3 regions of the Paenibacillus hamazuiensis genome follow, and region 1 is predicted to be linked to each of the others. Evidence: riboswitches for the same ligand, from Rfam matches in the RefSeq annotation. Region 1 holds a riboswitch; each other region holds the start of a gene.
What was found. A riboswitch is a leader RNA that binds a small molecule or an ion and turns the genes downstream of it on or off. The one in region 1 is predicted to bind cobalamin.

Region 1 (5,056 bases):
CTTGTTTTGCCGGTTGTATGAGTTCGTCGGCCACGGTTGGACTCGCGTCGACACAGGCTTTCATAAATCCCTAAATCATTAGGTTTGTCTGAAGGCGTACTACTGTTCCCGCTACAAGTTTACCCTTTTGGGCGCAATTTAAGCAAAAAACGCAAGATTAATCGACAGCCCCCTATAGTTCGCTAAAAAGATCGATGAGGGTGGCCGATACTTATAGGCAGGTACTGATTCTTAAAGGCTCACTCAAACTCCTCGTCCGACAAATCCGTATTTATCCTCATGGCGACCCGGCTGCCGGACGCCGCGGCAAGCACCAATTGAGAGGGCCCGATGTACGCAGCATCTCCAATGACAAATAAGCCGGGGATATGGGTTTGTCCCCATTCATCGGTCGCAATCCCGCCGATAGGCGTTGTTTCGCAGCCGAGCTGCTCCGCGAACGGTACGCTTTGCACGAATCGGGGAATCACGAAACCTCCGGCCCGCGGAATCTCGGTTCCGTCCGCGAACCGGACATGCTCCAAGCGCCCGTTTTGACCGACGAACGCCGCAATACGCTGCTCCATGACCACAATGCCTTTGGCTTGGAGCTGCTTTTTTTGTTCATCCGTCAGAGGCGCCCGGCCGTTTGTGCAGACGACCAAATCCTTGCTCCAATTGAAGAGCAGCTTGGCCGAGTGAAAAAAGGTCGGCAGTTCGGAAACGACGACAAGAGGTTGGTCCCGCAGTTCCCACCCGTCGCAATAAGGGCAGTTAAACAAGCTTTTTCCGTACAGCGGGTAAAAGCCTTCGATGTCCGGAAATATCTCCTTGACGCCCGTCGCGAGAATCAGCTTTCGCGCTTGAACGCGAACGTCGGACGAATCGAGCAGCTCGAACCCGGACTCCAGCTTGCGAACGGAAACGATTTCGGTTTGCAAATGATCGACAGACGGATACCGGAGCACCTCCTCGTAAGCAATGCGGCGGAACTCGGACGGCGTAATGCCGTCTCTCGTAATAAAACCGTGGGACGCATGCGTAACGGCATTTCGCGGCCGGTTGTTGTCGATCAAAGCGATACTTCGTCTTGCTCGGCCAAGCACGAGGGCAGCATTGAGACCGGCAGGTCCTCCGCCAATAATTGCGCAATCGTAAACCATCATAATCAGCTCCTTATAATTGGATATTAAAGACTCTTTATGTCCATAATTAGACATCCCGAGCAGATCGACCCGGAAGGCGAGTCCGCGCAATGAACCCGAACGGACACCGGCGCCGCTATAGCCTATCTCATATGCCGGCTGCCGATAAACGACCATCCGCACTTAAAGCGGCGTGGGCCAAGTCCCCCAGTCTTGAATCGGGGACTTATTGGATCTATAATATCCTTGAAGGCAGTAGTATGTCAAGCAGACAAGAAGTGACCGGAGCAAAATGCCGTTTTATCCCGCTTTCCCGGTTTATTTTTCCAATGAGTCGAGGCTTGCAAAAAAGGTTGGACGGCCCGCAAGGTTCGTGGTATCCTTTTAAAATAATTGAATATACTCGGATAGATGTCGAAGAGGGAGCCGGCGGCTCCATGCCTTCGGCAAACAGGGAAGTCCGGTGAAAATCCGGCACGGTCGCGCCACTGTAAGCGGGGAGCGTCTTCCACCAGGTCACTGTCTCCACAAGGAGGCGGGAAGACGGAAGAGCAGCTACGATCCGCAAAGTCAGGATATCTGCCTATCCGGGAGAACCGCCGCCTACGCGAACATAGGAGAGGGGAACGACTGCCTGTCAGGAACATTCTTCGCCTGCAAGTTTGTCAGCGCATCATTTCGGCATCCCTTTCTCCGGGATGCCTTTTTTGCTGTTTAGGAAATTATGCGGGGCCCCCAAAGTGTCAGGAATGCGCTGCAAAGGCCCGTTTCGCTTTGGGGAATTCGTTCGGTTCGCTTAGGCTATCAACAAAGAGAGGGGAATTTGCAAGACATGAAGAGATGTACCTATTTAAAAAAGACCGGCCTGATCCTGCTGAGCTGGTGCCTGCTGCTGTCCGTGCTGGGCGGGACGCCGTCTGCGTATGCGGACGAAGCGGGTAAGGGGCAGATCACGGTCCCGCAAGCGATGGAGGACGCGGCACGTTATATCATGACCGTGGACGGAAACGCGTTGACGGACTGGGACGCCTATGCGCTGGCGAAAGCCGGGAAGCCGGTTCCGGTCTCGTATTTGGCGGCGATCAGCGCCCAACTGGAGCAAAACGGCGGCCGCTACAGCAACGTCACCGACTATGCCCGGATTGCGCTGGGCGTGAAAGCGGCGGGAGGCAACCCGGAGCAGATTGCGGCCGGCAAGACGACGCTGAATTTTATCCAAAGCATTTATGATAACGATGCGATGACGGCGCAGGGCACGAACGGCGCGATTTACTCGCTGCTTGCCCTGAGCAGCGGTACATACGGCATTCCGCAAAACGCGAAATGGAGCGCCGATAAAATCGCAGCCTGGCTGATCCAGCAACAAAATGAGGACGGCGGCTGGCCGCTTGCGGCCGGTGGAGTGAGCAGCGTAGATATTACCGCATCCGCCATCGGCGCATTGTCCGCATACAAATCGCTGCCCGGCGTACAGCAGGCGATTGACGAAGGCGTCGACTGGCTGTCGGCAGTCCAACTGACGAACGGCGGTTTTTCGGAAAAGGGGATCGGCGAAAGCTCGGAGAGCGCCGCGCAGGTGATCATGGCGTTGTCCGCCGCCGGCGTCGACGCCCGCAGTACGGACTTTACGAAGGCAGGCGGCAATCCGCTCAGCTATTTGTTCAGCTACCGGCAAAGCGACGGCGGGTTCGCCCATGTGACCGGCGGCCCTTCCGGCGCGGGAGCGACCGGGCAGTCCTTGATGGCGCTGGCCGCCTATGAGGCGTTTACCGGCGGCAACAGCGGATCGTATGAAGCCGTCCTAAGCTCCGGCAATGGAGGAACGACCGGGGCTGTGAACGCTGCCGTCCGTGTCGTCGGGCCGGACAAAGTGATCGCCGATGGCTACGCTACGGCAAAGACCGCTTACGAGGCGGTAACCCAGGTGTTAAAAATTGCGGGTATCAAATATGAAGAAACGCCGGAGCATTTTTTCTTATCGGTAAACGGGATTTCCGGCAGCGGCGGCACTTATTGGTATTATAACGTCAAGCGACAAGGCGTATGGGATTACACCAACACCAACATGCTCGGCTTGTATGATTACGAGCTGCGCAGCGGCGACGAAATTTATTTGTACTACAGCGGATATGATACCGCGCTGGTCAAGTCGATCGAGGTTACTCCGGCGCTGCCGGTGGCCGGCCAAGCGTTCCAGGTGAAGGTGCAGCAGTCGGTGTGGAACTGGGTGTACAACCGGGAAGACGTAACCGTGGCATCCAGCGTTTATGTGGAGCTCGGCGGCAAAAAGGTGGAAACGGACGCCCAAGGCATAGCGCTGTTCCCGGACGGTCTTCCCGGCGGCACGTATAAGGCGGAAGTAACGGGATACCGCACCGGAACGGCTCCGAAAATCGTCACGGACTCCGCGACGGTGATGATCGGCTCGCTTCCTTCCGATCCGGCCATCGTCCGGATCGAAGGTTCTTCGGCGACACATGCGTCCGGAAAAGCTTATTTCACGAATTTGCTGGATAGCGTCCAGCAGCTGCTGACCGAGAAGCAGGTCCCTTTCCAAATCGTTAATTTCAGCTTCGGAAAATATATTAAATCGGTCGGGTCGGATGCCGATTCCTGGCTTTATGCCATCCATCGCGATGGCAAATGGGTCATTCCGATGGTGGGGATGGCGGATTACTCGCTTCAACCGGGCGAGGAAGCCGTTATCTATTACGGCGGATTCGACGCGCAATACAATCCGACGACGTACCTGATCGATTCGGTCACGCTGAATCCTGCGCAGCCGAAAGCGAACGAATCGTTCACCGTGACGGTGACCAAAACGAACGGCTTTGATGCGCCGGTTCCGGCCGCAGGGGTTTTGGTCAAAGTCGGGGATTTGACGGCGACGACGGACAGTCAGGGCGTCGCAACGTTTGCCGGACTGGCCGAAGGAACCTTCACGCTCGATATTTCCGGGTATGCTGCCGGAGGGGCGCCGACCGTCGTTCATACGGCGCAGACGATCACCATTCTGCCGAAATCGGGCGGCACGGGAACAGGCAGCGAACCGGTCATCTATTTAACCGTCATCGGGGACAAAGATATGGGGACGATTGTCTCGACATCGATGGCGCTGCGCAGCGGCGATACGGCATATTCCGTGTTGATTCGCGCGTTGGGCGCGGACCGTGTTGAGTCGTCCGGTTCGGGTCCGACGGCTTACGTGCGGGGCATCGACGGGCTGAAGGAGTTCGACCGGGGGCCGCTCAGCGGTTGGATGTACGCGGTCAACGGCAGCTACCTCAACTCGGGAGCCGCTACCGCCACGTTAAAAGCTGGAGATAAAGTATCCTGGCGTTATACGCTGAACGGCGGGACCGATTTGCGGAGCGAAGCGGGGGCAACCACAGCGGCGGCGACCGCACTTGGCGGTACGGCGCTGACCGAGGCGGTCAAGGAGCTGGGGCTTTCCTACGATAATAAGAAGCCGATCAGCGCCTTCGGAAAGACTGCCGTCGTCCTGAATGCCGATAAGAAAATGTCGGCGGCAGCCGCAGAATCGCTCCACAAAGAGCTGGCATCCAACAAGGTGTTCGTCGAGAAGCTGGTGTTTGCCGATACTTTTGCGACGGTGGCGGATGCAAAAGCGGAAGTTCAGCTGAATGTGCCGGCCGGCGCGCTTAAAAAAGTAACCGGATTGAAGGTGAGCGAGCTTCCTGCGGAGGAAGCGAAACGCAGCGAGCTTGTCTCGCCTATGTACGAATTCGGGCCGGCGGGGCTTTCCTTTGAAATGCCGGTGGAACTTTCGATCAAAGTGCCGAGCGCTGCGGATAACCTCGATCAATGGGCGCTCGTGTGGCTGAACGAGCAGACGAACGAGTGGATTCCGATTCCGGCCGTCATCGATGCCGAAACGGGCGTCGTGACCGGAATGGTCAACCATTTTACGA
Region 2 (5,056 bases), 1.9 Mb from region 1:
AATGCCGGGAATGACCTCGACTTCCACCCCGTTCGCAGGGTTCCACCGCTTCCCGATCAGCACCTCGTAGACGAGGCCGGCCATGCCGTACACTCCGGCGTCGCCGCTCGAAATGACGGCTACCTTTTTGCCCATTTCCGCCTGCCGGACCGCTTCCTGGGCACGGCTCACCTCCTCCGTCATACCTGTACGGACGATTTCCTGATCGGTCAGCAGCCCGCGGATCAGGTCAACGTACGTGTTGTACCCGATTATGACCTCGCTCTCCTCAATCGCTTTCCGCGCCCGCTCGGTAATATGCTCGAACGATCCCGGCCCGAACCCGATGATGAGCAGCTTGCCTCTTTTTTCAGCCATCGCAAATCCCTCCTTCTATCAAATTCCCCGTTCGCAAAATCACTTTTCTCCCCAACGCTCGGCGTAAATAAGCTCCTTCAGATCAAGCCGCTTGCGCCAATTGGCCGTCTCGAGCAGCGGCTTCTCCGGAAATTCGTCCGTATAACCGACCGAGAGAAGCGCCACCGGATCGATGTGCGGCGGTATATCGAGAATGTGGCGAATATCCTGCTTTTTATAAAAGCTGACCCACCCGACCGCAAGCCCCTCGGCTCGAGCAGCCAGCCATAAATTTTGAATCGCGCAGGAAACGGAGGCGAGATCCGTTTCCGGAATCGAATTGCGCCCGAGTACGTGCAGGCCGCCCCGCGTCGGGTCCAGCGTCACGCACAGCGTGATCGGCGCTTCCGTGAGCGCTTCGATCTTCAGCCGGGCAAACTTTTGCGCCTGCTCGCCTTCGTAATGGAGCAGCAGCGCCCGCCGCTCTTTGTCCGCGGCCTGGCGCAGCCGCTCCTTCGTCTCCTGCGACTTCACGACGATAAAATTCCACGGCTGCATAAATCCGACCGACGGCGCATGATGCGCCGCCTGCAGAAGCCGGAGCAGCAGCTCCTCCGGCAGCGGATCCGGGCGGAACGAGCGGATGTCCCTCCGCTGCTCGATCGCTTTGTACACCGCCGCTTTCTCGGCGGCGGTAAAGGGATGGGCCGCAGCAGCGCCTCCCGGCGCCGGTGCGATTATTGGCGCGGCGCTTCCGGCCGGATCGGCCTCTTTCGCCTGCGCGCCGGCGATCGGCTGTCCCGCTTCGCCAACGCCAAACGAGGCGTCAGCCGAAGCACCCCCGAACATCCCGGCGGCTGCCGCTCCCATTCCGTGCCCATCAGACTGATCACGCCTTGCTTCCGCAACCGGCCGATCCGCCGCCTGTCCGCCGAACGGATCGCCCTCCATCGCCGCGGCTGCCTTCCGCTCCGCTTCGGCCAACGGCGAACCGCCGTCCGGCCCCGAAGCCATCCCGCGCTCCCCGGACCCGGCGGCAAGTATCTTGCTGCCCCGATACACCTCCCGTACGTGCGGCGCCGGATAGAGCGCGTACTCCTCCGGCTCCGGAGCGGGGCTCGGAAGTCCGAGATCGGCGAACGTCGCCATCTCTTCCGCGAGGCGCACAGCCGCATCGAACAGCGGAAAAGCAAGCGCCGCTCCCGTCCCCTCGCCGAGCCTCATGCCCAGGTGAAGCGCAGGAGCAAGGCCCAGCTCCTCGAGCATAACGCGGTGCGCAGGCTCCGCCGATACATGCGAGGCGAACATGAAATCGCGGCAGCGCGGCTCCAGCCTGTACGCAGCCAAGGCGGCGGCACCGGTAATGACGCCGTCGACGACGACCGCGAGGCGGCGCGACGCCGCACCGAGAATGACGCCGGCCAGCCCGGCGATTTCGAGCCCGCCGACCTTCGCGATGACGTCGATCACGTCGCACGCATCCGGCGCATTCACGCGGATCGCCCGCTCGATCACTTGCGCCTTCGCCTCCAGCGCCGCATCGTCCAGCCCCGTCCCGCGTCCTGTCAGCTCGCGCACCGGCCTCCCGGTGAACACCGCCGCCATCGCCGTGCTCGGGGTCGTGTTGCCGATGCCCATTTCGCCGAGGCCGATCATCGCAGCGCCTCCGTCCGCCAGCGCCTCGGCCGTTTCAATACCGATGCGGATCGCCTCCGCTGCCTCGCGCCGGGACATCGCCGGACCAAGGGCCATATTGGCGGTTCCTCCGCGCACCCGGCGCGATTCGATTCCTTCCGGCGCCTCCTCCAGACGGCTGCCGACATCGACCACCCGCACCTGCGCCCCGGTCAGCCGCGCAAGCACATTGACCGCTGCCGCCCCCCGGGCAAAATTGCCGATCATAAGCCCTGTCACCGAGGCAGGATAGGCGCTGACGCCCTCTTCCGTCACCCCGTGATCGCCGCACATGACAACAATCGCTTTTCGTCCGATTTGCGGCTTGTCGGTCGCCTGAATGCCGGCAAGCGCCACCGCGATGTCCTCCAGCGCACCCAAGCTGCCCGGCGGCTTCGTCAAATCGTTCATACGCATGCGCATGCGGCGCATCGCCACCGAATCCAACCGTCCGATCCGGTCCAGTACCTTCGTCAATGTCTCCAAGACGATCTTCCTTCCTGTTTACTGGGTACAGCATGCAGCAGCCCACACTTTTAAGCCAAACGCCTCTCCGCCTTTCTCGTCGAACCGCACGGAGGAAGCCCCTTTTGCCCATGAAAAAAGGCACCTCCATTGGAGATGCCCAGCGCTCAAGAAATACGTATAAGTTAGCAAAGTCGTGCTCCCGCCGCAAAAACTTGTCTGCTCGACAAGCCGGACAGAGCTGCACTGCCGCCTTACACCTCCCTAATTACGCGTAGGTTCCAATGGTGCTGTCGGAACAGGCAGGTCTCCTGACTTGCGGATCATGGCCATTGCCCCTTGCCTTCCCATTTCGCAGATCGAAACAGTGGCGTTCGGAGCGGCTCCTCGCTTACAGTGGCGCGACCGTACCGGATTTTCACCGGTTTCCCTATTAAGTCGAGTCCGATAAACTCGACACCCATTCCCAAAAAAATATATTCGATTTTGTGCTTAAAATATACCACGAACTTCGGAAAAGCGTCCACCGTATTTTGCTAAAACCTCCCCACCTAGCGATAGAAGCGAGCTTCCTTCGACAGGACACTGCAGCCAGAGTAAGGCGTTCGCACGAAATCGCGGGCGGCTCAGCGCTCACAAAATAAAGGAACTCACGTTCGCTATTTGCCGGAAAATGATATATCTGAAAAAATAGAGGAACTGAGATGCGCTAAATCGGTGGAAAATGGCAATTGTATAGAGCAAACAGGCAAATAACACATCTGAGTTCCGCTAATTTCCAAAAATGATCGAAATCGGCCCACTTAGCGAACCTCAGTTCCTCTATATTCCCGCTTAAGCTGATAACATCTTACACAAGCGGGCTGCCCCCGCCGTTCAGTCACCGCCACGCAAGTCGGTTAACGCAACGCCTCGGGCATGGATCGGCACTCACCTTCAAGTGACTAAATATCCCCGGCGACACTATCTTTACTGCATTTGCGTACTTTAAGAAACAGGCCGGTCCGCGTATGATGGAATTGAAGATATTTCCTGAGGAGGTTTGGTTATGGAATATGCTTATCTCGGAAAATCGGGACTTAAGGTGAGCAGGCTGTGCCTCGGCACGATGAACTTCGGCGTCGATACCGACGAGAAGGAAGCGTACCGGATTATGGACGCCGCGCTCGACGCCGGAGTCAACTTCTTCGATACGGCCAACGTATACGGCGGCCCGGGAGCCCGCGGCAAAACGGAGGAAATCATCGGTCGCTGGTTCGCCCAGGGCGGCGGACGCCGGGAGAAGGTCGTGCTTGCCACCAAGGTGTACGGCGATATGGAAGATCCGAACGACGGCCCCAACGCGCCGCGCGGGTTATCCGCTTACAAAATCCGCCGCCACCTGGAGGCGTCGCTGCGCCGGCTGCAAACCGACCATATCGAGCTGTACCAAATGCACCATGTCGACCGCAACGTCTCGTGGGACGAATTGTGGAACGCTTTTCAAACCCATATAGCACAAGGTAAAATCAGCTACGTCGGGGCCAGCAATTTCGCCGGACGCGACCTGGTCAAAGCGCAATACGAAGCCAAAGCCCGCCATTTCCTCGGCCTCGTATCCGAGCAGCATAAATACAGCCTGCTCTGCCGCCTGCCGGAGCTCGAAGTGCTCCCCGCCGCCGAAGAGCACGGCATCGGCGTCATCGCCTGGAGCCCGCTCGACGGGGGCCTTCTTGGCGGCAACGCCTTGAACCCGGCGCAGGGTTCAAGAAGCGCGCGCAGCGTGGAGCGGGTGGAGCGGCATCGCGGCCAATTGGAGGCGTTCGGCAAGCTTTGCCGGGAGCTCGGCGAGAGCGAAGCCAACGTGGCGCTCGCCTGGACGCTCGTGCATCCGGCCATGACCGCGCCGATCATCGGCCCCCGCACGCTGGAGCAGTTCCAAAACACGCTGCGCGTCGTGGAGCTGAAGCTGGACGAGGACGTGCTGAAGCGGCTGGACGAGATTTTCCCGGGGCCCGGAGGAGAAGCCCCCAAAGCTTACGCCTGGTAAACGAAACCGCAAACCTTGTCCGAAGCAGAAACGCCAAGCCCATATGTCATGGCTTGGCGTTTTGTCGTTTTTCTCTACCCGGCGACATCTCGCTTCGTAAACAGCGCCCAGGCGACCGCATAAAAAACAACCCAATATATAACGAGCATCGCCACGGAAAACCCGAGCGACATCCCCGGCAGCAGCGGCTTTCCGCCGTAAAAATACGGCTCCAGGTTCGTGTTGGCGAACAGTACGTATTTTACCCAGCTGTACTGCAGCATCGAAAGCACGCCAACCGCCGGCTCCGCAGTAAACATCAGGAACATCGACAAGCCGATGGCCAGCGAGCTGCTGCGGAACGCGGAGGAAATCATAAACGCCAGCGTCACCGACATCAGCGTATCGACAAGCTTAAAGCCGTACCCGGCCGCGATACGTCCGAGTCCGTCATCCGGGCCGGAAACGCCGATTCCGAAAAACAGCAGCCCGATAAAATACGAGCTGACGAACAGCACGGCAAGCAGGGTAACCATAAACAAGATCACGGCGATATATTTGGCCAGCAAAATT
Region 3 (5,056 bases), 640 kb from region 1:
CGGTCGATATTCCCTGATCGACGTGTGCCTGGATTTCCGCGATCAGATCCAACACTTTGAACTGATTCATTTGGTAAGCCGATTTATAGAAAAAGTAATTATCAGGGCTCAAATACGGCATCGGATAGTAAGTCGTCGAATTGGCGTAAGTCCGCGTTTCGATCGTCTCCACTACCGGCATGACGCTGGACGTCGCGTTCTGGATGTAGGAAATGCTTTGCGTCGGAGCAATCGCCATCCGGTAGGCGTGGTACAGCCCGTGAGCCCGCACCGCTTCCTTCAGCTTCCTCCAATCTTCCGGAGACGGGACATGAATGCCCTCGAACAGCTGCTTTACCTTGTCCGTTACCGGGCGGAAGTCGGTTTCCGTATACCGGTCGAAATAGACTCCGCTCGCATAGTCCGACCGCTCGAAGCCGTCAAACGTGATGCCGGTTGTTTTGGCGATGTCCATGCTTTTTTCCAGCGAGTGGAAGTTCATCGTCATGAAAAAAGTGCGGGCGAAATCTTTCGCTTCTTCGCTTTCGTACGCGATTTGGTTTTTCGCCAAATAGCCGTGCAAATTCATCGCGCCGAGTCCGACCGAATGCAGCTCGCGGTTCGCTTTCGCTACGCCCGGCGCATTGGCGACACTCGTCATGTCGCTGACCGCCGTTAAGGCGATCATCCCTTCGTGCACCGATTCCTTGATCTTTTTCCGTTCCATCACATTGACGATGTTAAGGGACGCAAGATTGCAGCTTATATCTCTGCGGATCAGATCGGCCACGCCGTAATCGCCGATTTCCGACGTTTCCTGCAGCTGGAAAATTTCCGTGCACAGGTTCGACATCTTGATCGAACCGAGATTTTTCAATGCATGCACGCGGTTGGCGTTGCTTTTGTTCATGATGTACGGGTAGCCGGATTCGAGCTGGATCGTGGCGATCTTGACCAGCATATCCCGCGCGCTCATGACCGCTTTCTTGCGCACGCGGTCGTCGGCGAGCAGGGTGTCGTACATCTCGTCCATGTCCATATCGTCCAAATGCACGCCGTAAGCCTGACGGACCGTATACGGAGCGAACACGTGAAGCGGCTTGTTTTCCTCGGCAAGCTTGTAAAACTTATCCGGCACGATGAGTCCGATCGACAGCGTCTTCAGGCGCGTTTTCTCGTCGGCGTTAATTTTCTTGCTGTCGAGAAACTCCATGACATCCCAGCCGAAAATGTTGTAATACGCCGCTCCGGAACCTCTGCGCTGCCCCATCTGATCCGCGTAGGAAAACGCGTCCTCCATCAGCTTCAGCACCGGCATAATGCCTTTCGCCGCGCCTTCCACGCCTTTGATCGGCTCTCCCCGGCCGCGCAGCTTCGACAGATTGACGGCGACGCCGCCCCCGATTTTCGAAAGCTGCATGCAGACGCCAAGGATGAAGTTGATCGAATTCAGCGAATCGTCCATTTCGAGCAGGAAGCAGGACACCATCTCGCCGCGCCGGCTTTTGCCCGCATTCAGAAACGTCGGCGTGGCCGGCTGCAGCCGCTGCTCCATCATCGCCGAAGCGAGCGCCCTCGCCGCGCTCATATCGCCGCGGGCGAGATGCAGGGCGACGATCGCCACCCGGTCGGGATAATGCTCGAGATACAGCGAGCGGTCGTTGCTTTTCATCGCATAATCGGTATAAAATTTCGACGCCGCCATATAGGAAGGAAATTCGAAGCCGTAGCCGTGCGCGATCGCAAAAATCTCCTCCACATCGGCCTGCGAATACCGCTCGTACACATTCTCATAGTAGTCGTTGTCGATCATGTAGCGAATTTTAGACGCCGTATCGGCAAAGCGCATGCTCTTCGTATGTACTTCTTCCATGAAAGCCCGAACGGCTTCCTTATCTTTATCCAATTGGAAAAATCCGTCCGTTCCTCTTCGCATAAGCAAGTTGTTTAATTCAATGTGCCGCAACGAGGCTCACCTCTCTCTTAAATTTTTCCACATCGCCGCTTGTTCCGGACAGCTCGAATTTGCTCAGCACCGGCACTCCGTACTCGCGGGCGATCCGGTCCGCGCTCCGCGCAAAGCCTTCGCCCCAGTTGCGGTTGCCGCTGGCCGATACGCCGACGAGACGGCGATGGTTTCTTTTCAGAAAAGCGGCCACCTTATCCGGCACCTGACCGAACCCGGTCGTATATGTAACGAGCACGAACGGCTCGTCCACCGTCAATTGCTCTTCGATTTGTACCGCGGGCATATCCAGCTTGCCGACAAACCGCCGGACATTTCCCGTCTTGGAATCATAAACAATGAGCAAATCTCTCGTCTCCTTCCGGCATTCGCGAAGAATTCACCCGAATGAAAAAGCGCATCCGGCAAAGAAGGGCCGAATGCGCCAGTACGTGCACGCAACAAATGCGCACTTGCGTCTTGGACGAAGCGAACACCTTCCTGTTCTCCGCAGGGTGTGTATCTATGAACAGGCAGGTCTCCTGGCTCGAGGTTCAACGTACGTAAGGTCCGCCTTCCCGGCTTGTCCGACAAGACAATGCCAGTGGCTGCCCGGACCGATACTCCTCTCTTACAGTGGCGGGACCGCGCCGGCTTCTCACCGGCTTCCCTTTTAAGCGATTCGTCGTTTAACGGTCGAATCGCACCTATTCAAAACCATATGTAGTTAGTGAATTTAAATTTATATCAATATATTGTATTTGTCAATCTATTTCGGAGCATTGGTAGAAAAAGATTCCTCCCATTATCTTCACACTAAAGGCAATCTGTGTTACATTGAAAACGATTCGTAACACGAAGTTTCGGGAGAAGGTGGATCTTTTTGCGAAAAAATCGGCATAATGCCGCAAAACAAGGCTCCTGGCTCGGCTACGCCGGAGTCGTCGCACTGCTGCACGTGGCGGGCATCGCCTTTTTGTTCGTCGCTGCGCGGCAGCATCCGGGACTGTGGGGAATGGGGCTGCTCGCCTATACTCTGGGACTGCGCCACGCGTTTGACGTCGATCATATCGCAGCTATCGACAATACGGTCCGCAAGCTCGTCGAGCAAAAGAAAAACGCCCTCGGAGTCGGCTTTTATTTTTCTCTCGGTCATTCTAGCGTAGTGTTTCTGATGGCGATCGCCACGGCGCTCTCCGTCCACTGGGTGCAGGAGGAAATGCCGGAAATGCAGGAAATCGGCGGCATGATCGGCGCTTCGGTATCCGGCGCTTTCCTTGTGATCATCGGCATCATCAACCTGGTCATTTTAATCAATCTGTTCCGGCTGTTTCGCCAGTACCGCAAAGGAAGCAGCGGGCCCGACGAGTTCGAGCAGCTGCTGCAGTCGCGCGGATTTTTCTCCCGCCTGCTGAGCCCGCTGTACCGGTTCGTGAGCCGGAGCTGGCACGTGTATCCGCTCGGTTTTTTATTCGGCCTCGGCTTCGATACGGCAAGCGAAATCGCGCTGCTGGCGATATCGGCCGGAGCGGCCCAGGATCAGCTGCCCGTGCTCGGCATATTGTCGTTTCCGCTGCTGTTTGCTGCGGGGATGAGCCTGATGGACACCGCCGACGGCATTTTCATGAACAGGGCTTACCGCTGGGCTTTCAATACTCCTATGCGAAAGTTATACTATAATTTGTCGGTCACCGCGCTGGCCGTCGTAGCCGCTCTCTTGATCGGCACGATCGAGCTGGTTCAAGTCGTTTCCGAGAAGCTCGGCCTGTCCGGCGGCATCTGGGACCAGGTCCAAAACATCGACTTCGGCACGCTCGGCTATATGCTGGTCGCATTGTTCGTGCTGGCGTGGGCCGTCTCCGTCGCCATATGGAAATGGTTCCGGCTGGAGGAACGCTGGAGTTCTCTTGACGCTTAAAGGAGCATAACGATAACATGCTGACCCGTCTGTTCCGTCTGCTTCGCGCAGGCATATGGCTCTTGGCGGCGCTGCCCCTCGGATGGGGATGGCTGCCTGCCGCCGAGGCGCACCCGCTTAATAACGGCTACTCGCAAATCTCGATCGAAGGAAAGACCGTTCAATACGAGCTGACGATTCCTGAGCCCAGCCTGCTCGCGTACGATACGAACAAAGACAACAAGCTGGAGCCCGCCGAGCTGGATGCCCAGCGCGCGGCGCTCGAAGCTTATATTCGCGCGCATCTGGAGCTGGAAACGCCGTCCGGCCCGCTTCCGCTTGCCCTGAATTCCATAGAAACCACCGAAAAGACGGGGATTCCCGCCGTTTCGTTCCGCCTCAGCTTCGCCGGACAATCCGCCGTCACCGGCCTCACCATACGTTACAGCCTGCTGTTTGACGATGCCGATCCGCTGCATCTGAATTTCGCCGTCATTACGCGGGGCAACGATATGGACCAAACCGTCTTCGATACGATGAACCGCATATATCACTACGAGCCGATGGTCAGGACAAACATGCTGGGCTCCGCCTGGACCTTTTTTGTTCAGGGCCTCAAACATATTTTGGGAGGCTACGACCATCTGCTGTTCCTGCTCTCGCTCGTCCTCGTTGCCCAAAAGCTGAAGGAGATCGTCAAGATCGTCACCGCCTTCACGATCGCACACAGCATCACGCTGTTTCTCGCCGCAACAGGCCACATTGCCGCCGATTCCCGCTGGATCGAGTCAGGTATCGCACTCACCATCGCCTACGTCGCCGTAGAAAATATGACGGCCCGCTCCTTCCGCCTGCGCTGGCCCGTCACCTTCCTGTTCGGGCTCATTCACGGCATGGGCTTCGCCGGAGCGATCGGCGAAATCGGTCTGCCGGAGCAGTACATGATCAGCTCACTGCTCTCGTTCAATATCGGCGTCGAAACCGGCCAGCTCGCCCTGGTCGCGCTCGCCCTGCCTTTGCTGCTGAGGCTGCAGCGGTCCCCGCGCTACCGCACCGGCGTTGTCGGCGCCTCCGCCCTGGTCCTTCTGGTCGCGCTGTATTGGTTCCTTCAGCGTATCGGTTTGCTGCCGTGAGTTTCTCACGGGACTCTGCTCCGTTTTCGAACTCCCGAACAGTTTGGTAAACTATGGTTATTAAGATTCGGGAAAGGGCGAGATGGCCGTACTGAATGAGCG

Region 2: it holds a riboswitch for cobalamin, as region 1 does, so the genes downstream of both, cobT (nicotinate-nucleotide--dimethylbenzimidazole phosphoribosyltransferase) here and MYS68_RS25770 (S-layer homology domain-containing protein) in region 1, are expected to answer to the same signal.
Region 3: it holds a riboswitch for cobalamin, as region 1 does, so the genes downstream of both, nrdI (class Ib ribonucleoside-diphosphate reductase assembly flavoprotein NrdI) here and MYS68_RS25770 (S-layer homology domain-containing protein) in region 1, are expected to answer to the same signal.

The regions. Positions count from the first base shown of each region.
Region 1 is NZ_JALRMO010000001.1:5,930,479-5,935,534, reverse strand. It holds gene MYS68_RS25775 (NAD(P)/FAD-dependent oxidoreductase) at 240-1,142, opposite strand; cobalamin riboswitch at 1,519-1,725, shown strand; gene MYS68_RS25770 (S-layer homology domain-containing protein) at 1,957-5,056, shown strand, end outside.
Region 2 is NZ_JALRMO010000001.1:7,846,585-7,851,640, reverse strand. It holds gene cobJ (precorrin-3B C(17)-methyltransferase) at 1-357, opposite strand, end outside; gene bluB (5,6-dimethylbenzimidazole synthase) at 397-1,074, opposite strand; partial or broken gene cobT (nicotinate-nucleotide--dimethylbenzimidazole phosphoribosyltransferase) at 1,474-2,487, opposite strand; cobalamin riboswitch at 2,760-2,954, opposite strand; gene MYS68_RS34635 (aldo/keto reductase) at 3,524-4,504, shown strand; gene MYS68_RS34630 (ABC transporter permease) at 4,579-5,056, opposite strand, start outside.
Region 3 is NZ_JALRMO010000001.1:5,286,671-5,291,726, forward strand. It holds gene nrdE (class 1b ribonucleoside-diphosphate reductase subunit alpha) at 1-1,945, opposite strand, end outside; gene nrdI (class Ib ribonucleoside-diphosphate reductase assembly flavoprotein NrdI) at 1,932-2,291, opposite strand; cobalamin riboswitch at 2,440-2,650, opposite strand; gene MYS68_RS22895 (HoxN/HupN/NixA family nickel/cobalt transporter) at 2,808-3,842, shown strand; gene MYS68_RS22900 (HupE/UreJ family protein) at 3,860-4,954, shown strand; gene MYS68_RS22905 (AAA family ATPase) at 5,037-5,056, shown strand, end outside.